DNA from 4 places in the Shewanella sp. VK101 genome. Region 2 is predicted to be linked to each of the others. Evidence: predicted binding sites of a transcription regulator. Region 2 holds the regulator's gene; each other region holds the start of a gene.
What was found. The regulator LexA, encoded in region 2, represses DNA repair genes until DNA is damaged. The targets are predictions, from matches to a motif close to TACTGTATNNNNATACAGTA.

Region 1 (5,108 bases), 1.4 Mb from region 2:
CAAACATCGGCGGTCAAATCCATAGGGAAACCATAGGTATCGTAGAGCTTGAATACGGTTTCACCATCCAAGGTATCGCCTTTAAGCTCAGACAAAGCAGCATCCAAAATACCCAGACCACGCTCAAGTGTACGGGCAAACTGTTCTTCTTCGGCTTTCAGCGCCTTTTCCACTATGCTCTGAGTCGCCTTAAGACCCTTGGCAGCATCGCCCATCACGTCAATAAGTGTAGGTACCAGCTTGTAGAAGAAGGTGTCTGTGGCGCCCAGTTTGTTACCGTGACGCACGGCGCGGCGGATGATACGCCGCAGTACATAACCCCGGCCTTCATTGGACGGCATCACACCATCGGCAATAAGGAAGGCGCAAGAGCGAATGTGGTCGGCGATAACCCGCAGGGATTTGTTTTCCAGATCTGTCACGCCGATGATCTCGGCCGTTTTGGCAATCAGAGTGCGGAACACGTCAATTTCATAGTTGGAATGCACGCCTTGCATAATGGCGGCAATACGCTCTATACCCATACCTGTATCGACTGAAGGCTTGGGCAGAGGCTCCATCACACCATCGGCCTGACGGTTGTACTGCATGAAGACTATGTTCCAGATCTCAATGAATCTGTCACCATCCTCTTCCGGTGTACCTGGGCGGCCACCAGGAATGTGAGCACCGTGGTCATAGAAGATTTCAGTACAAGGACCACAAGGGCCTGTATCGCCCATCTGCCAGAAGTTATCTGAAGCATAAGGTGCGCCCTTGTTGTCGCCGATACGGATAATGTCCTCGGCGGGAACCCCTATCTGCTTGTTCCAGATATCAAAGGCTTCATCGTCAGATTGATAAACGGTAACGCACAGACGTTCCTTGGGCAGCTTGAGCTCTTCAGTCAAAAAGGTCCAGGCAAAACGAATGGCATCTTCTTTGAAGTAATCACCGAAGCTAAAGTTACCCAGCATCTCAAAGAAGGTGTGGTGACGGGCCGTATAACCCACGTTATCCAGGTCGTTATGTTTACCACCGGCGCGAACACAACGCTGCGAAGTGGTAGCGCGGCTGTAGCTGCGCTTGTCCATACCGAGGAATACATCTTTAAACTGGTTCATCCCGGCGTTGGTGAACAACAAAGTGGGGTCATTGCCTGGCACCAGTGAACTGCTGTCGACTACCTGATGGCCATTCTTGCGGAAAAACTCCAGGAAAGCACTTCTGAGTGCTGCTGTGGTTTGGTACATAAATCGTCCTGAGTTGCTTAAGCCTGAATAATGTATAAAAAGTGGTCTAAAGGCGTGCGTCGCCCGGCCACTCAAGCGCTCTTTTGCCAAGCATTATAAGCATGCAGCGCCAGAATACCAATTAGATTGCGCAGGGTATGACGCCTGATACAGCCAAGGTACAGAGAGCGTTAGCGGCATAAGCCGAAACCCAATAACCTGAGTCAGCACATACCATTTGCCATAGGCGCGGAATCACTCAGGGGATGGAGCCTTGAAGGCTACGGCAAGTTTTCACGGGACAGATAACGTCAGCTAAAAGCGCCAGAACGGAGTGTTAACAGCTGAGTGTTACTTTGGCGTGCAAACAACGACTGCAACTCAAGGGAAGTGAATGCTGGGGTTTATAAAACAAGGTCAGGTTTGGACGCTTTGGGAATGGCGCTTAGTTGTGGAAGGGGCAATTGTGATAGAGGGAAAAGTCAGTCGTAAGGGTCATATTCAAGGGCGTATGCCACTTGATCATAACTAAAGCCCTGCCCCATCAAGTGACGAATTCGACGAGCTTTTTCTTTCATATCATCTGCGGGACTATCGCCGAATTTTTTCAGCGCGCGCGTGCGGGCTAAGGCAAACCAGTCACAATCACTGGCATCCAAAACCTGCTCAATACATTGTTTATTTAAGCCCTTTTGCATCAGTGCCTGACGCACTTTCCCCGGGCCGTGGGCCTTGGCAATATGGCTGCGCAGCAAGGCTGCCGCGAAACGCTGATCATCGATAAAACCTTTGGCTTCCAGACCATCCAAAGTCTGTTCAACTTCCGGCGACTCAAAGCCCTTGTCCAGCAAGCGGCTCTTGAGTTGCTCGCGGCCATAGTCGCGGCGCGCCAATAGCGCGACCGCAACATCCATTACCGACTGGCTCAGAAGACTTCTCCGGTTTCCAGATCGACATTGCCTTCACCTGTCTCGGCGCTGGCAGGAGCAGCTTCAGCTTTGCTGAGCAGTTTAGCACGCAGTGCCGCTTCGATTTCGGCTGCCACTTCGGGATTTTCCTTGAGGAACTTACCGGCATTGGCGCGGCCTTGACCTATCTTGTCACCTTTGTAGCTGTACCAGGCGCCGGATTTTTCCACCAGCTTGTGGGCTACGCCCAGGTCAACCAACTCACCGGTACGGTTGATCCCCTGACCATAAAGAATTTGGAAATCGGCTTGTTTGAAGGGGGCGGCAATCTTGTTCTTAACCACTTTAACCCGAGTTTCGTTACCAACAACCTCGTCACCCTCTTTGATAGCGCCGGTACGGCGGATATCGAGACGAACGGAAGCGTAGAACTTAAGGGCGTTACCACCAGTGGTGGTTTCAGGGTTACCGAACATGACCCCAATCTTCATCCGGATCTGGTTGATGAAGATAAGCAGAGTGTTGGACTGCTTGAGGTTACCGGCCAGCTTACGCATTGCCTGGCTCATCATACGGGCCGCCAGCCCCATGTGGGAATCACCGATTTCACCTTCGATTTCAGCCTTGGGCGTCAGCGCCGCCACTGAGTCAACAATGATGACATCGACGGCGCCACTGCGAGTCAGCGCATCACAGATTTCCAGCGCCTGTTCACCTGTATCTGGCTGAGAACACAGGAGGTTATCGATATCCACGCCCAGCTTCTTGGCGTAGATAGGATCCAGTGCGTGTTCAGCATCGATAAAGGCACACACTTTGCCTTCACGCTGCGCTGCGGCAATCACTTCCAGTGTCAGGGTTGTTTTACCAGAAGATTCAGGACCATAGATCTCAACGATACGGCCCATTGGCAGACCGCCGGCCCCCAGAGCCACGTCCAGAGAAAGCGAACCGGTAGAGATGGTTTCGACATCCATGGTTCTGTCTTCACCCAGCTTCATGATAGAACCTTTACCGAACTGCTTCTCTATCTGTCCCAGAACCGCGTTCAGCGCCTTCTCTTTGTTTGGATCTATTTTCATTCCTGTTCCCTCTTGATTGCGGCGCAATGCGCCGCCTGAAATCTATGTTGCCGCTCCTTTTAAGAGCTTTGGCGTCAATACCAATCTGCCACCTAGTATACTGTACAATCATACAGCATCAAGTGCTGGTGATAATTTATTTAAAGGCCGCTTGCGGATCAATCACTTGTGACCGAGAGCATAAAATTTACCCGCCCACGACTGGTTCAGTGATGAATAACTGATACTATTGGCGCCATTGTCGAAAGGGCAACCGCTCTTGGAAAAACAGTCAAGGAAACATCTGAAAGCTCCCATGAATGCAGTGATCACGCCTATGGATAACCCGGATTTGGAAAAACACACCCCGATGATGCGCCAGTATCTGTCGATGAAGGCGCAGCATGCCGAAATGCTGCTGTTTTATCGCATGGGGGACTTTTACGAGCTGTTTTACGATGATGCCAAAAAAGCCTCCGAGCTCTTGGGTATTTCACTGACGGCCAGGGGCAAGAGTGGCGGCGATCCTATTCCTATGGCGGGTATTCCCTATCATGCGGTGGAAGGTTATCTCGCCAAGCTGGTGCAGCTCGGTGAGTCGGTTGCCATCTGTGAGCAGATTGGTGACCCGGCCACGTCCAAAGGGCCGGTCGAGCGCAAAGTGGTGCGCATAGTGACTCCCGGAACCCTCACCGATGAAGCGCTGCTGCAAGAACGTCAGGATAACTTGCTGGCCGCCGTCTACGAAGGCAAGAACGGTTTTGGCTACGCCACCTTGGATGTGGCCTCCGGCCGTTTTGTGATTGCCGAGCTGGCCACCCTTGAATCATTGGAGGCAGAGCTGCAACGCACCAAACCGGCCGAGCTGCTCTACAGCGAAGACTTTTCCCAACAAAGCCTGATCGCCGGCATCAAGGGCAAACGCCGTCGTCCCGAGTGGGAGTTTGACTTGGATACCAGCATGCGATTGTTGCTGGATCAGTTTGGCACCAAAGATCTGCGTGGTTTTGGCATAACAGACGCCAGGCTGTCACTGCAGGCCGCCGGCTGCCTGATGCAGTATGTCAAAGATACCCAGCGCACCGCCCTGCCCCATATCAATGCCATTACCCGCTTTAACCAGAGCGACAGCATAGTGTTGGATGCCGCCACCCGTCGGAATCTGGAACTGACGGTGAACCTTGCCGGTGGCCGGGACAATACTTTGGCTTCGGTGCTGGATGCAACCGCTACCCCCATGGGCAGTAGGATGTTACAGCGCTGGATCCATCAGCCACTCAGAGATCATCAACAGATAGGCCTGCGACAAACCGCGGTGGCAGAGTTGATTGCCAGCGGCCTGTTCGAACCGTTGCATGATGACCTCAAGGCGCTCGGTGATGTGGAGCGGATCATGGCGCGCCTGGCTCTGAGAAGCGCCCGCCCGAGAGACTTTGCCCGTCTGCGGCAAGCGCTGGCACTGTTGCCGCAACTGCAGCAACTATTGGCAAACACCCAAAGCCCCGAGCTTGGCCGTTTGAAACGCCAGCTCAGTGAATTCCCTGAAGAACTCGCGCTGCTGGAGCGGTCCATTGTCGACAACCCACCGGTACTCATTCGTGATGGCGGCGTGATCCGCGATGGTTATCATGCCGAACTGGATGAATGGCGCCGCCTCAGTGAAGGCGCCAGTGACTATCTGCAACAGTTGGAAGTCAGGGAAAAAGAGCAAACGGGAATAGCCACCCTGAAAGTCGGTTTCAACCGGGTACACGGCTACTATATCGAAGTTTCCCGCGGCCAGTCGGCGCTGGTGCCTCTGAGCTACCAAAGACGCCAGACATTGAAAAACACCGAGCGCTATATCATCCCCGAGCTGAAAGAGTATGAAGAGAAAGTACTCTCCAGTCAGGGCAAGGCGCTGGCACTGGAAAAACAGCTTTGGGACG
Region 2 (5,108 bases):
AGCGGATTTATCCCGGCTTCCAGCACCCGGAAACCATTGGCTTCTTCGGCGACCAAACCTTTGGCAATGAAACGATCCAGCAGCTGATCGGCATAGGCACTGACATCGGCCTTACCCATAAACAGCTCGGCCTGCAGCAGAGGGTAGAAATCCTCAAGCACCGCCTGCATCTGAGCGCGGCAGCACTGCTCCAGGCGCACCAGGCAGCTGGCCAGCAAAGAAGGCACCATAAACAGGTGAATGATGTTGTTGCGATAGTAAGTCATGGTTACCGCAATCGACTCGTCGATTGAGATGATATCGCCCAGTTCATCTTCCTGAACCGTGAACTTATTCAGCTCCAGACCTTGTTGCAGCAACTGCTTACCGTCGCCCTCAGCTACAGAAGTGTACTGGGTATATGGCACTTCCTTGAGCAGATCCAGATACAAGTCCAACTGACGTTCCAACTGGCTTCGCTCCAGCGCATTCTGCTCTGATGACAAGAGTACCAGGCTGGTAAGAGTCACGGCGCTGGCAGCGGCGGCATCGTTGATATGAGTCATCACCCTATTGGCCAGAGTATTAACCGCCGGGGTCAGCCAGCTGGGTTTCTGCTCGGGATCGGCCGCCACTTCTTCGCGCCAGTTGGGCGCCGCTTCACTGAGGAAGTTTTGCAGCGTCACAGGCTCACCAAAGTTCACATACCCCTGACCGAAATTGCCCAGCTTACGCAAGGCGCCAACCACCTGCCAAACAGATTCTTTCTGCTTTTTCTTGCCGCTGAGTTCTTTGTGGTAAGTGGCCACTTCCATGACATGGTCGTAGCCCAGGTACACGGGCACCAGAGTCACCGGCCGTTCAATGCCCCGCAGCACAGAGTTGACTGTCATCGCCAGCATCCCTGTCTTGGGTGACAACAGCCGCCCGGTACGAGAGCGGCCACCTTCGGTGAAGTATTCGACCGAATAGCCTTTGGCAAACAGCTGATCCAGATACTCGCGGAACACAGCGGTATAAAGCTTGTTACCGTTGAAGCTGCGGCGGATGAAGAAAGCACCACCGCGGCGGAACATGGGCCCGGCGGGCCAGAAGTTCAAGTTGATACCGGCGGCTATATGGGGCGGAACCATACCCTGAAAATAGAGAATATAGGAGAGCAGCAGGTAATCCATATGACTGCGGTGGCAAGGCACATAAACTATCTCATGCCCATCGTGGTGCAGCTGGCGTATCTGCTCGGCGCCCTTGATGTTGATCCCCTTGTAGAGCTTGTTCCACAACCAGGTGAGGATCCGCTCGGCAATACGCACCAGGCTGTCGGAATAGTGGGCAGCAATCTCATCGAGGTATTCTTCCGCCATCTCCCTGGCTCTAGCCTCGGGGATCTTCTTGGCAGCGGCCTCTTCTTTAATCGCCTTTTTCAGCGTTTCCGAACGCAGCAACTCATTGAACAGAGCCTGACGGTTGGGCAGCACGGGCCCAGTCATCACCTTGCGTTGCCGGCGGAAATGTACCCTGGCCACCCGTGACAACTTATGGGCAATAGCCTTGTCGGTCCCATGTTCATCGGCCATCAGCCGCAACGACACGGCATTGGAAAACTGCACAAAGTTGTCGCGCCCCAGAAACAGGATCATCAGAAACTTGCGCAGCCAAGTGGGATTTTCCCGCTCAAATACGGCGGCACGCATGCTGTCATCTTCCTTACCCGGAGTGCGGCCCCAATAGAGGCTCACTGGCACCAATTGAATATCCAGTTGTGGATTGGCCTGATGCAGGTTCAGCAGAGAAGTGAAACAGCTGAGAAATGGCTTGTTGCTCTTGCGCTTGCCGAATAGGGGCTTGGCTCCTTCCAGGCAGACGACTCGGGGAACGGTAATATCATCAACCTTGAGTGCCTCATAAGGACAAGGCAAACCAAACTTACGGGTGACTTCCGCCAATGCCGCAATATCACTGACAGATTCCGTCTTCATTACATAGGCCATCGGCTTAGCCGGATCCAGGTTCAAATCGGCGAAAGGATCCTGAGGCACCACAGTGGTATGCACCAGCTTGCTTTGGAGCCAGCGAAGAGATTTAAACCAGAATGAATCTTGTTTGGACATGTTTTTTTCAGTGTCTGAGCCACAATCAATAGCCCAATAGAATACCAGAATTTCCTGAACCTTAGCTAGGGAAGGTGCGAACCGGCCCCGGCAGTTCCTCTGGCCAATGCCTTGAACTCCCCATGCTGCATGGGCCAAGCCGTTAAAACCAAAGCACCGAATGGCTTACTTAGCCACTCCCTAAAAGTTTCAGTTTTGGTTAATACTTGCACTGATAAAAATACTGTATATACTAACAGGTACTGTATGAAAAAACAGGAATCACCATGAGACCACTGACACCGCGCCAGGCACAGATTCTGGAACTGATTAAACGCAATATAGCCGACACCGGCATGCCGCCAACCCGGGCCGAAATTGCCACCCGGCTGGGCTTCAAGAGCGCCAATGCCGCCGAGGAACACCTCAAGGCATTGGCCAAGAAAGGCTGTATTGAGATCATGCCAGGCACCTCTCGTGGTATTCGCCTGCCTCATGATGAACAAGCGGAGTCAGAAACAGGCTTGCCCCTGATTGGTCAGGTTGCCGCCGGTGAACCCATACTGGCTCAGGAACACGTTGAGCAGTATTACCAGGTCGACCCTGGCATGTTCCACCCCAATGCCGACTTTCTGCTACGGGTACGCGGCGACAGCATGAAGAACATAGGTATTCTCGAAGGTGATCTCCTGGCGGTTCACAAGGTACAGGAAGCCCGTAACGGTCAAGTCGTGGTGGCCAGGGTTGAAGACGATGTAACTGTGAAACGCTTTGAAAAGAAAGGTAATGTGGTTTATCTACATGCCGAGAACGAGGCTTACTCCCCAATAAAAGTCGACCTGACTTTCCAGCCATTGACCATTGAAGGACTGGCGGTAGGGATAATACGCAATGGAGACTGGCTATGAGCATAATGACTGGCAACGCCCCAAGACACCCAGGCCTGTGGACAGACACCGGTATTGCCGGCAATCAGCCTTGGCAACATACCGGTATCTCCAGCTTGGCCAGCCATAGCCAGGGACGTCAGGAATTATTGCGCCTCTGCCCTCAATTGGCGCAATTGAGTCAACAGGGACGCTGGATAGTCTTGATTAACGCCCCGGCCAGCATAGGTTACAAAGAAACCTTAGCAAGGGCCGGTGTCAGAATGGATAGAGTACTCTTGGTGCGCACCAAGGATGAAGTAGAAGCCTTGTGGGCAACGGAAAGAGCCCTGACCAACGGCACCTCCAGTGCAGTGATCAGTTGGATAGACAGCCTGGATGCCCGTGATAACCGCCGATTGCAGCTGGTCGCCCGTAACGCCAGAGCCATGGGCATAGTGTTGGAAACGGGACAGCAGGCGAAAGAGGTGGATAACCACCTCAACGAACTTACCCACTCCATCCATTGATTGTGTTTAAAGGCCATCCCTGGGATGGCCTTTTTTCTGTGCCTTTTTGGTGCAATGCCTTCCCCTGTCAATCGGCGGCAAACCGCGCAGCTCTGCTACTCACACAGAATTCACCTCTGGATTAACAGACGCTTTTTTTTCATATAGTTAGAAAACATCGTGATCTTGATCAATATTTAATCTACAAGTAATGTAAGAACAACGATTGTGTTATCTCCATGCAATTCGTCGTAGGTTGACCGCCCCATTTCGATTCATAGCGAGTGGTGCCGTCGCCGGAAATGCTGAGTATATTCAGCGGTAAGTGCAACAGTGGTCACCACCTGTATACCTAGAGCTAAGTGAAACCGCCGCCGCACTTTGAAGTCATCGTTGCTTTTTTGGGAACTGAAGAGTTTGCATAGAGCAAAGACTTACTGTGTGACTCTTCTTTGTAGTTGCGAATGCAATTGACAGAGGAGATGTCTTGTGAAGCAATGGCTGTGTGTTTTGCTGACCTTGTTGTGCGTCAGCTTGTTGTCTCCAGGCGCTCAGGCAGATATGCCCTTGAATATGACTCAAGGGGTAACTGAGATCAGTGGCAAGGTGTATCACCTGCACATGATCATTCTTTATATCTGTTGCGCCATAGGTTTGGTCGTATTCGGCGTGATGATCTACGCCATGATCAACCATAGGAAGTCCAAAGGGGCAGTCTCGTCCCAATTCCATGAAAGTACCAAGGTAGAAATTGCCTGGACGCTTATCCCCTTTTTAATCCTGATCCTGATGGCAATCCCCGCAACCAAAACGCTGATTGCCATGGAAGATCCCAGTGATGCCGACCTGACGGTCAAGATCACCGGCTCGCAATGGAAATGGCACTACAGCTATTTCGGCGAAGACATCGACTTCTTCAGCATATTGGCAACGCCGAGATCCCAGATAGAAGGCCAGGAAGCCAAGGGCGAGCACTACTTACTTGAAGTCGACAAGCCTTTGGTATTGCCCATCAATCGCAAAGTCCGATTCCTGATGACCTCAGATGATGTGATCCACTCCTGGTGGGTGCCCGCCTTTGCCGTCAAAAAAGACGCCAATCCCGGTTTTATTAACGAAGCCTGGACCCGGGTGGACAAACCGGGGATCTACCGCGGCCAATGTGCCGAGCTTTGCGGTAAAGACCACGGCTTTATGCCGATTGTGGTGAAGGTACTGGCAGAAGATGAGTTTGACGCCTGGATGGCGGAACAGAAACAAGCCGCGGCTACGGCCGCCGAAGAAGCTCAGGCGGCCCTCAGTGAGACCATGAGCCATGATGAGGCCATGGCGCTTGGCGAACAGATCTATATGGCGCGTTGCGCCGCCTGTCATCAGCCCAACGGCGCCGGACTTCAAGGGGTGTTCCCGGCGCTCAAGGGCAGTGCTATTGCCATAGGCCCAATCGCTGCCCATCTGGACATAGTGATCCATGGCAAGACAGGCACCGCCATGCAGGCCTTCGGCAAACAGATAACCGCCAAGGAACTGGCTGCTGTGGTGACCTATGAGCGTAATGCCTGGGGCAATAATACAGGCGACACAGTGCAAGCCGCCGATGTCAATAACCACGGGCAGTAGGGGGAGAAGATGAACTCATTCAGTCAAGATGCCGAAGCCGGCGT
Region 3 (5,108 bases), on a different replicon from region 2:
GGCAAGCAACTCTGCATCGTGGGTACCAATGAATGCCTCACTGTGTGAGTTAAAATCAGGTACTAGCATTTTGGCCTGCTGCTGGTGGGCAAGGTGAAGTCGGCTATCGACTTGAACCGGATAGAAAGTCATGCGGGTATTGCCGCGTAGAGCAATACCTTTGTTCATTTTGGTGACGCGGCGGGTAAAGTGGATAGCGGGCTTGGCCACTCGAGCATTGGCATGGTAACCAGCAAATAGCGCAGTTGGGCGTAAATGTTTTACGTCTCGCTTCATTGTGAGTACGGCACCAAACCTCTCGGCTACCAATGCCTGCACCTTGGCTTGTGCCTGCTCTATAGAGCAACGAATGTCTGTGTCTCCTAGTTTTTCACAGAACATGCTTAGCGCCTCTTTTGTGTACTGGGCGATCTCGGTTAATAGACCGTCATTGGTCAGCAATGCCTCGGTCTGTGATTGTACGGCTTTGCCATCGAGTTTGAGCGTAAGCACGTCGGCGCCGATATAGTTAATACGAAATGCCCTGGCGCCAAAGTCGGTATCTACAATCACGTCGCGAGATGAGCAGTAGAAGTCTGCGTCGATAGCGTCGACTGCAAATTTAACCTGGTAGTCAGCTTCGACCTTAGCAAAGTGGTCCGCAACTCGAACCTTGCTGCAGTTGAAATCCTCTTCAAACACATCATAGGCATCAAGCGGACGCTGCCATAGGTCCAGAAGCTGAAGGGGCGACATGGCGTGCTGCTCAGGATCTTCTACCTTGTAGATCGGCATCATGACCGCTTCAGGTAGCTCTCCGTTTACCAATGATAGCTTGCCATGCTTGGCTTCATATTCTGAGTTAAGCTTAGGGTAGGGTATCCACCCCTTACCGCTGGAGAGCTGGTGCCAGATGGCTAGTGGACGGTAAGGCGCTGCACCTATGCCGTCGATAGACCAACGGAACGATAGTAAGAGTGCATGCTCTTCCGAAAATAGCTCATTAAGGCATGACGGGTCCTGAGCACACTCTTTATACATCTCGAGGAAGCTACGCTTAGTTTTAGGGCTGATGTATGGATCATTGGCAATGTCGGCGTAGCCTGGATGCTCGAGCTCGCGGCCTTGGTCCACCAACTCCTTAAATTCAGCCGCAATTCGAATCGAGTCGAGGCTTAACTGGGAAGCATAACGCACCATCTTTTCCAGGTGTCGCGGTTTCAATGTATTGGGCTGCAAGGCGATTCGGTTGAAACCGACAGGATCATACGCTCGCGCGTGCAATGCACGGGCATTCATATCTGAGGCCAGTCTAAACAGGAAGTCGCGGACTCGCAGAGCACTCTCAGCACCGAGAACGTTCCAGCGTGGCAAGGATGATAGGGCGATAGATGAGTTATCTCTAGCCGCTACCATCGTGCAGTAGACACAACCAAACCTGGCGCGTCCGTTGCAGCCATTGCTGGCCGTTGAGCCAATTGAAATTTCGCACGTTTCATTGGAGCCATTGCCGTAGATTTCCAGCAGCAAACCAAAGTCCGGCAGGAACGCAGGTAGGCCGGTAACTCCGGCTACCTTGCGAATAGGGCGCTCACCCGCTAGGCGCAGCGCGTCGAAAACTTGCTCAGTTTTCCAATGCTTTATTGGAGCAAACTTATAGAAATTGAACTTACCAACTGTGACACTGCTCAGCTCCGCCAGCAGTTGCGCGTGCGACTTCTTGGCGATCCCCTGCTTGCTCATATTGTAAGCTCGACGTTTGCTTTCTTCCTCTCTTGAGCCCACACACGTGATCACCTTGGCTGACTGATACTGTTCAGCTGTTTCCGAACACTTGGAGAATCGTTTTAAAAGGGTCTTAACATGGCGCTCTGATGGGTCAACCTTCAGAATGATTGAGCAGTCCCCGTGGCGGGTGGCCAGCGGTATCAGCTTCTGTCCACCAGCAAATTTAACAAAATACTCGTCATTCATTGACGGCCTTACGATGTCATAGTGCAGGTTAATGCCGTGCTGTTTGGCGTATGCCAGTAAACGAGTACGGCAATATCTTACGTACATTTTCATCGGAATGACTTCACCGCCGGTGTCCACGGTTGAAAGAATTAACGGACGTTCAGCTTCGATGGTACCGGCTTCTCTCGCTTGGCGGTAAGCTTCGATCCCCATTAACTCTACAATCGTTGAGTCCTTACCCTGGCTCACCGGCAGGTGCAGGACCACCAATTCAGATTCGATCAGCGTCCGTAGCTCTGCAACACCTACCCGGAACATATCCATGATGTCTCGAAGCGACAGGTCTTCGTTCTGTTCGAGCTCAGCGATAGATGACACGTTCATGATGTCAATTATTTGCTCTGGCGTGACCATTACTGCTGCATTCATGTTAGGAGTACCTGTTGGATTTCGATGATTTCATTGTGCCATGAACAGTATATATTGCAATTTCAATTTTAAAATATATTGACGATGGGTTCAAAATATACGAAGATTGCCCCATCGAAATTTCAAAAAGGTCACTACTATGAGCGTTGCAGAATCTATCCAACTACCTTCAAATACCGTCATGACGTCGCCTGTCGGTACCACGTTGAAATTGGCTTTATTCCAAGGGAAAGAAGGTATCGCGAAATTAGGGGTGACGGGCTACGAAGGGGTGATCACGTTCAAGGAACTGGCTGATCACTTTCAGATCGAAGCCAATTCCGATCAGCTCAACGAGGAGCTTAAGAAGCAACGCGATGTAGACCAAACTCGCGTCAAGGGGCTCAAAAATTATTGGGAATCAACAGAAGGTGCGGTATTCCCAAACATGACAATTTTTGCCAGCGAGCTGTCTGACGTAGAGGAGTTGACCGTGGGCGGGCGCCAGATGGTCCTCGCCTCCCTGGACCCGTTAGCAGATCGCTTCCTATGCGATGGACAGGGGCGCACCACGTTTATTAAATGGCTACTTGAACAAGCTGATACTGAGCAATTTGCTGATCACACTGTGAGTATCAAGCTGATAGTGACCCACACTGAAAACCTATCGACACCTAAAGCCATCAAGATCATTAAGCAGGTATTTGCTGATTACCACTGTCGACTCATGAAGCCTAACAAGTCGATCAGCAAGCATTTTGACACTGGTACCCCATTTGCCCGATTTCTTAATGAGCTGTTAGAGATAGATGCTGGTGGACTCATTAAACGCCGAGTGGCTCTGCACGGCAAATTTAAACGTGGTCACCTGTGGACCTATGACCAATTTACCTCCGTGGTGCAAAAGTTCTTAAATGTCACGCCCGCGACGGCCAACAAACTGCTGCAGAGTGATGACAATTATCAGGCTTCTTACGCTTTGTGCGAAGGGTTCCTGACACGGCTATTCGCGATCCTGCCTGTAGAGAACCTCGATACTGATGACTATTCCGTCGTCCATGAGAATTCGATGTTTACCAAGGCGATTTTTGCCAATGCTTGCGGATATGTGGGGCGATCAATCGTCGATGAGATGTTGATTGATGACACTGTTACCTGGGAGAAACTAGCAAAACCGTCAATGCCGATCCTCTCGAAGGAGGATAAGTATTGGCAGAAGAGTCGAGTCACTATGGATGACAACGGCGCCATTAAGGTTATCAAGGGCACCGATCGCCGTATCGGAGCGCTATTGTGCCGTGAGATGCGAATTCTCCCTTGTGAAGCCCTCTCAGCCTAAGGAGTTCGTTATGCACGTTGATCTACTGGCCTATCGCTGCCCTAATGCGCAACTGTTCCTGAATCAGCTGCTGCCAAGCTTCATTGAGTCGGGAGAGGCGGAGCTGCGTATATCGAGCATAGAGCCCTCACTAGAGCGAAGCCTTCGCCAGCGAGTGGCGCACCTGGACCTCAACGTAGAAATCGATGCTACGATCACTGAAACGCCAATCAGCGATAAGCATCGAGACGCGTGGAGTGCTGATTTTGATGAGGAAGACTATGGCGATGTGTCGGTGATCCGTACCTTTGCGATCCGGCGGGCTGAAGGAGTCATACTTCATTTGAAATAGGGGGCTAAAACCTCTGAGTTGGAGAAAGACATCGCCGCGGCTCACGAGTCTCTTATCGAGTACGCTTTGGAGAATACCATGGCAAAGTGGTATTGGTTCAAGAAACGATTACTGCGATGAAGTCTAACTTACCACTGTGTTTCCAGAAGAGTCGGTTTGGCCAGGGACGTCGTAGTAGGTCAGCCGCCTCTTGCTTGAGTTGAATTCCAATACTATCATTACTGTGTTTTTATACAGTGAATGGAAAATAACAATGAACGTCTTACCTATCACCGTTAGCGCGGGCGTTTTCGGGTTTCCCTCTCCCGCAGCCGATTACACGCAATTGAAATTAAGCTTAGATGAGCTTTTTGTTCAGCATCCATCTTCTACCTGGCTAGCTGTCGCTGAGGGGGAGTCCATGAAAGGGATTGGGATCTTTCCGGGCAGCATTTTAGTCATAGATAGACGAATTGCGCGCAAAACAGGCGATGTGATTGTTGCAAACCTAAACGGCGAGTTCGTTGTCAAGATAATTGATCTCGAGAAACGGTTGTTGTTATCGGACAATGACGATTACCCGCCGGTTGCAATCAACGAGTGGGATGTGTTTTCTATTGAAGGGGTTGTTATAGGCAGCTACAAGCCATTTAAGCCTCTCAGACAGATGATTTAGGAAACTAGGTCATGCTGGCATTGATCGACGCAAATTCGTTTTACTGCTCTGCAGAGCAGGTATTTAGACCTGAGTGGCGTGGAAAGCCGATAGTAGTGCTCAGCAATAATGATGGGACTGTCGTGGCCGCAAATAAGCAGGCTATGGCGTTAGGTATAGAGAAGTTCAAGCCGTATTTCCAGTTGAAAGCGATCTGCGACCGCCATGGTATTCAAGTGTGTTCCAGTAATTATGAGCTGTACGGGGATCTCTCGGAAAAGATGATGAGTGTGATCGGACGATTCGGACCAGAGGAATTTTTGTATAGTATAGACGAGATCTTTTTGTCATTTAAAAACGTAACTATCAAAGACTATCAGCATCATGGCCATCTTATAAGAAGGTCAGTGTGGCGTGAGACTCGATTGCCTGTTTGTGTTGGCTTCGGCCCGACAATGGTG
Region 4 (5,108 bases), 2.4 Mb from region 2:
CGCAGATCACTGAGTCCAGCGGCGAATTTATCGGTGAAGAGGGCTGTTTGTCCATTCCCGGTTATCGCTCCAAGGTAAAACGCTTCGAGTCGGTCACTGTCAGCTATCTGGATCGCCAGGGCCAAGCCCAGACGATCCACAGTGATGATTTCCTGGCCATAGTGCTGCAACATGAAATCGATCATCTGCACGGCAAGGTATTTATCGAGCATCTCTCCCGCCTTAAACAGGAGATGGCACTGAAGAAGGTGCGTAAGTTTACCGCCTAAGCAATAGACTTAAGTTGGGCTTCGCTGCAGCTTGGCAGTTGCAGCGGCAGCTCAAGTAATATGCTCAAACCGCCCTGAGGCCGGTTGACCGCTTGGGCCGAGCCGCCCAGGAGCTGCATACACTGGCGCACAATCGCCAATCCCAGCCCATAACCTCCCTGAGAGCTGTGACGCGCTTCATCCAAACGGGTGAAAGGGTTGAACAAGGCTTCCAGTTGCTCTTTGGGGATCCCGGGTCCATTATCGCTGACACTCAGCTGCAGTCTGCTATCACCCAATTTGTCGTCACCCAATTGAGATACCTGGATTTCCACCCGGCAGGTTTCACCGGCATATTTGAGGGCATTGCGACAGACATTTTCCAGCGCCCGCTTCAAGTAGGCCATATCGGTATGCAAAGTTTGCTCATCAATGGGGGCCTGTGCCCAGACTATGCTTTGCTTGGGGCCAGACTCAAACTCCAGATCCTGCAGCAGTGAGCGGCGTAATTCTGTCAGGGTAAAAGGCGCTGCCGTCAGCTTAATGAAGCCGTTGCTCAGGCGGCTGAAGTCTAAAATAGTGTTAATCAATTGCGCCATCTCTTCGCCCTGGCGTCTTAGCCTGGCAAGAGGTTGTTGATGTTCCTCCCCCAAGCGATTTTCCAACAGGTGTAAGGCCAGCTCCTGCCGGGCAAGGGGAGTGCGCAGTTCGTGGGATACATCCCTCAGTAACCGCTGCTGGGTTTGAATGCTCTTTTGCAGCTGCTCGGCCATATGGTCAAAGTCGGTCGCCAACTGGAAAAATTCCGGCTGCTTTAGTGAAAAATGGCCGGCAATCCGGGTATCGAGTTGGCCCTGTGCCAGCTGACGGGTGGCACTGCGCAGTAAACTCAGCGGCTGGATCAGATGGCGGCTCAGCAGACGACTGAACAACAAAAGCACCAGTAGTCCTACCAGGATACGGATAAGCCAGAGGCTTTTATCCAGTTGCTGCGCCGGGTGTAAAGAGGCGTTGAGTTGTACCACCAAGAGCAGGGGATTGTCCGGCTCCAGGCTATTGCGTAGTGGCAGGCCTATCAAAGGTTTTTGCACCCTGTCCCCCATAGGCTGCTGCAACTGCTTGAGGAAATTGAGTTTGTAAACAAAGTGCGGGTGCATTTCCCGCTGACTCACCGCCTGCTGCTTGCTATCCAGCACATAGAGTACAAATGCCTGACGCCCCTCCCAATCCGCCAGTCCTGCTATATCGCCCCTGACGATATAGTCGTTGGCCTCATCGGCCAGTTGCTGTAACTGGCTTTGGGTCTGCTGGGGCAGCAGTAACAAGCGGTTTAGCAACATGGCTTCAATACCACTGGCGAGCAGCAGGATAAGCAGTAATGACACACCAAAATAGCCAAACAGTCGCCATTGGAGTTGGGAAAACAGGCCGGAAAAGGGCAGCAAGGCAAGCTCCTGAATTATTCGCTGAAGTCGAGAATATGTTTCGATAATCATTCTCATTTATTCTATCTCGGGTTAAGGCTTTGGCGCCAGCACGACTTGTCAGTTGGCTAAAGTTCGCTATACTGTATAAAAATACAGTATCGGTGTTTTTCATGTCTCTTTCAGCCAAAACTCACTCTGTAAAATCTGATCCAGCAAAATCTCAGGCCTTGAACGGTCTGCTGGAGCGCCGGGATCTCTGGTTGGGGCCGGGCAGTCAGGGCAAAACATTGGGGTATCCCAGTGGTTTTGAAGCATTGGATGCGCAGCTCAGTGATGCAGGGTGGCCAAGGCAAGGCATTTGTGAGCTTTTCAGTCAGTCTCCTGGGCACGGGGAACTCAGCCTGTTGTTGCCTTTGATGCGTTATTTACTGCCGGCTCAGTGTGGCTCTCATTCCGAAAGAAATCATTCGGCAAGAAGCCAGTCCAAAAGAAATCAGTCCAGAGGGGATGAGTCCAGAGATGCCATGATAATGCTGATAGCGCCGCCATTGCAGCCGCTGGCACAGAGCTTTGCCCAGCACGGTATTGCCGCCGAGCGTATTTTGTGGCTGGAGTTAACCCAGCGTAAAGAGGTGCTCTGGGCCATGGAGCAAGGGCTGAGCAGCGGCGCCTGTCCCCTGGTGCTGGCTTGGCTGGACAAGCTAACACTGACTGAGGCCAGAAGGTTGCAACTTGCCGCAGAGCAGGGCAAGGCGCTGGGAATTTGCCAGTTGCCTATGGCTCAGGCCGACAGCAATCATCCTGTCACCCTAAAGCTGGCTATCAGCGCGGCTGGCGTTAATACCGCCAGGCTGCAAATTTTAAAGCGTCGCGGTGGTTGGCCCGTCCCTGAATTGCATCTGCGTGGCTTGCCGGCACTGGCGCTTGAACTGCCCCATGTCGAGCCGGGCGTGGTAACCCTGAGAAGCGGCAAGGCGGCTCCCAATCATAGTTTAAGTAACTCAATAGACTCAATTGATCCAAAGCATTCCGGCCGCAAGGCCAATGGCCCTGTGCTTCACGACTCTGGTTTACATGGCACTGTGCTTCACGGTCCTTGGGGGATGGCGCAGTCAAGGATTGCTGCCTCCAATGAATGCGCGCCTAATCCCTGGACAGCACGGCAAGAGTCAAACAAGCCCGCGGGGCTTTTCCCAAGCGCGAATCCGCAAACGGCCAATTCTCAAACTACTCAAAGCCAAGCCACTCAAAGCCATACTGCTCAGAGCCAAGAGGCTATCTGAGATGACCCAGGTATGGATGGGAGTCTGGTTTCCACAGCTATTGCTGCAATATCAGCGTTATCGTCTGGCTATGCTCGGCAATATGGCGGGTTCTATTACTGGTACTATGACCGACACTGTGACTGGTACTAGGACTGGAAGTATGACAGGCAGTGGTGCGGCTCAGGTTCAAATACGCGTTCAAACTCAGCCCCAAACCCAAAATCAACCCAAAACAGTGCCAACCGCTGCGGCGTCAGAGCCTCTTGATCCCCAAGTCCCCATGGCCTTGTATGACAGCCGGAAGCTGGTCATACATTCGGCCTGTCCCGCCGCTCAAGCAAAAGGCGTTACAGCAGGGATGAGTGTCGGCAGCGCTCAGTCGCTGTTGGGAGAGTTGCAACTCTGGCCACTGCAGGAGGTGGACAGCGAGGCGTTGCGGGATTGGTTGTGTCAGTGGAGCTATGATTTCAGCGCCAGAATCTGGCCGCCGTTGTTATCCGGGCTTACTGAACAAGCTGCCCCATATGCGGCCGATGCGCGCTGGCCTACAGATACACTGCTGCTTGAAGTGGGGTCCATGGTTAAACTGTTTGGCAGTTTGAGTGCCATTGTCGAGGCTTATCTCAACAAAGTCGCCGACTATGGTCTGGAATGCTCATTGGTGCTGGCACACAGACCGCTGGATGCGGCGATATTGGCGCGGCATACTCACGTCGGCATCAGCGCGGTATCAGCTGCCTTCATGAGCTCACCCACAGCTGAAAAAGCCGGCCGCCTCAAGGTGCATCACGGCTTACCGCCAGACTTGCCACTGGATTTGCTGCCATTAACCCAAGAGGAACGGCAACGGCTCGGCGCGCTTGGGCTGACAACTCTAGCCATGCTTGATGCCTTACCCCTTGCCGAGTTGGGGCGGCGCTTTGGTCAAGGTTTGCTGCAGCTGCTGGCACAAATCCAGGGGCGTTTGCCCTGTTGCCGCAAGGGATATGAGTTACCCGAACAGTTTCAGGCCAGGTTGACCTTGCTGCATGATGTTGAGTGGGTTCAGGGATTGCTGTTTCCATTGCAAAAGCTGCTGGGGGAATTGGCAACCTATTTGCGGATCAGGCAGTTGGCGGTGCAACAGTTGGAGCTGTGGCTGAAGTTTCGCGAGCCAGAGACGCCGGCGCAGCAACTGACACTCAACTATCCCTTCGGGGAATATCAACTGCAGGGACTATCTCAGCTCTGCCGCTTACAGCTGGAAGGATTGCAACTGCCGAGCCCGGTCGTCGATATTGAGCTGCGAGCCAGGCACTTTGTGTCGCAGCAGCTGGGTAGTCGAGAGTTGACCGAGTCCAGAGAAGGGCTGCAGCAGGATGCCAATCAATTACTCGCCAGATTACAGGCCAGGTTAGGTAGCCATAAGGTGCGCTCTTTGGTGTTGGCGGCCGATCCCATGCCTGAACTGGCCAGCACTGCGGCTTCCCTGACTCGTTGGCCGCCACCGGCAAGGCCGCCAGTTCAGCCGTCGCTGGCGCTGCGGCCTCTTTGGCTGCTGCAAGAGCCGCAAGCCATTGCTCCTGAAGCCGTGGAGCTGCTTAGAGGGCCGGAAAGGTTACAGAGCCCCTGGCATTCAGGGCCTTTTCCCTGCCGGGATTATTTTCTTGCCCATCATAAGGAGAACGGCGGTCTGTGTTGGCTGTTTCGCACCGCTAATGGGCTCTTTCTTCACGCTTGGTTCAGCTGATGTACGCCGAATTGCATGCTATTTCCAATTACAGCTTTTTGCGCGGGGCTTCTCACCCGGATGAGTTGGTGCAGCAGGCCGCCAAACTGGGCTATGAGGCCATAGCCATTACCGACGAATGTTCTCTGGCGGGTGTGGTCAAGGCGCATGAGGCCGCCAAACAAAGCAGTATCAAGCTGATTGTCGGCGCCGAATTCCACCTGCCGGAAGGCTGCCTGGTGCTGCTGGCAAAAAATCGCCGGGGCTATGGTCTTATCAGCACTCTGATAACTAAAGGGCGGCGCCGGGCCGAAAAGGGCAAGTATCGGTTAACCCTGGATGATTTTGCGGTCATTGACCGCGGCTGCTTTTGCCTGTGGCGGCCGCCATCAGTGAGCGAGTTGCTGGCGCAAGCCGACTTGAAAAGCTCTACTCACCAAACCCCAAGTCAGCAACCCCC

Region 1: the regulator LexA is predicted to act here: its motif matches at 3,300-3,319, upstream of recA (recombinase RecA).
Region 3: the regulator LexA is predicted to act here: its motif matches at 4,233-4,252, upstream of ACSHSR_RS22180 (LexA family protein).
Region 4: the regulator LexA is predicted to act here: its motif matches at 1,814-1,833, upstream of ACSHSR_RS11245 (ImuA family protein).

Annotation. Positions count from the first base shown of each region.
Region 1 covers NZ_CM151402.1:1,535,559-1,540,666, reverse strand. The annotation lists gene alaS (alanine--tRNA ligase) at 1-1,232, opposite strand, end outside; gene ACSHSR_RS06920 (regulatory protein RecX) at 1,694-2,125, opposite strand; gene recA (recombinase RecA) at 2,137-3,201, opposite strand; gene mutS (DNA mismatch repair protein MutS) at 3,518-5,108, shown strand, end outside.
Region 2 covers NZ_CM151402.1:93,309-98,416, reverse strand. The annotation lists gene plsB (glycerol-3-phosphate 1-O-acyltransferase PlsB) at 1-2,090, opposite strand, end outside; gene lexA (transcriptional repressor LexA) at 2,357-2,977, shown strand; gene ACSHSR_RS00430 (cell division inhibitor SulA) at 2,974-3,465, shown strand; partial or broken gene coxB (cytochrome c oxidase subunit II) at 3,934-5,055, shown strand; gene ctaD (cytochrome c oxidase subunit I) at 5,074-5,108, shown strand, end outside.
Region 3 covers NZ_JBSSWS010000002.1:26,818-31,925, reverse strand. The annotation lists gene ACSHSR_RS22195 (adenine nucleotide alpha hydrolase family protein) at 1-2,364, opposite strand, end outside; gene ACSHSR_RS22190 (DGQHR domain-containing protein) at 2,504-3,682, shown strand; gene ACSHSR_RS22185 (hypothetical protein) at 3,693-4,013, shown strand; gene ACSHSR_RS22180 (LexA family protein) at 4,267-4,668, shown strand; gene ACSHSR_RS22175 (Y-family DNA polymerase) at 4,680-5,108, shown strand, end outside.
Region 4 covers NZ_CM151402.1:2,475,400-2,480,507, reverse strand. The annotation lists gene def (peptide deformylase) at 1-269, shown strand, start outside; gene ACSHSR_RS11250 (HAMP domain-containing sensor histidine kinase) at 266-1,693, opposite strand; gene ACSHSR_RS11245 (ImuA family protein) at 1,846-2,958, shown strand; gene ACSHSR_RS11240 (Y-family DNA polymerase) at 2,960-4,669, shown strand; gene ACSHSR_RS11235 (error-prone DNA polymerase) at 4,669-5,108, shown strand, end outside.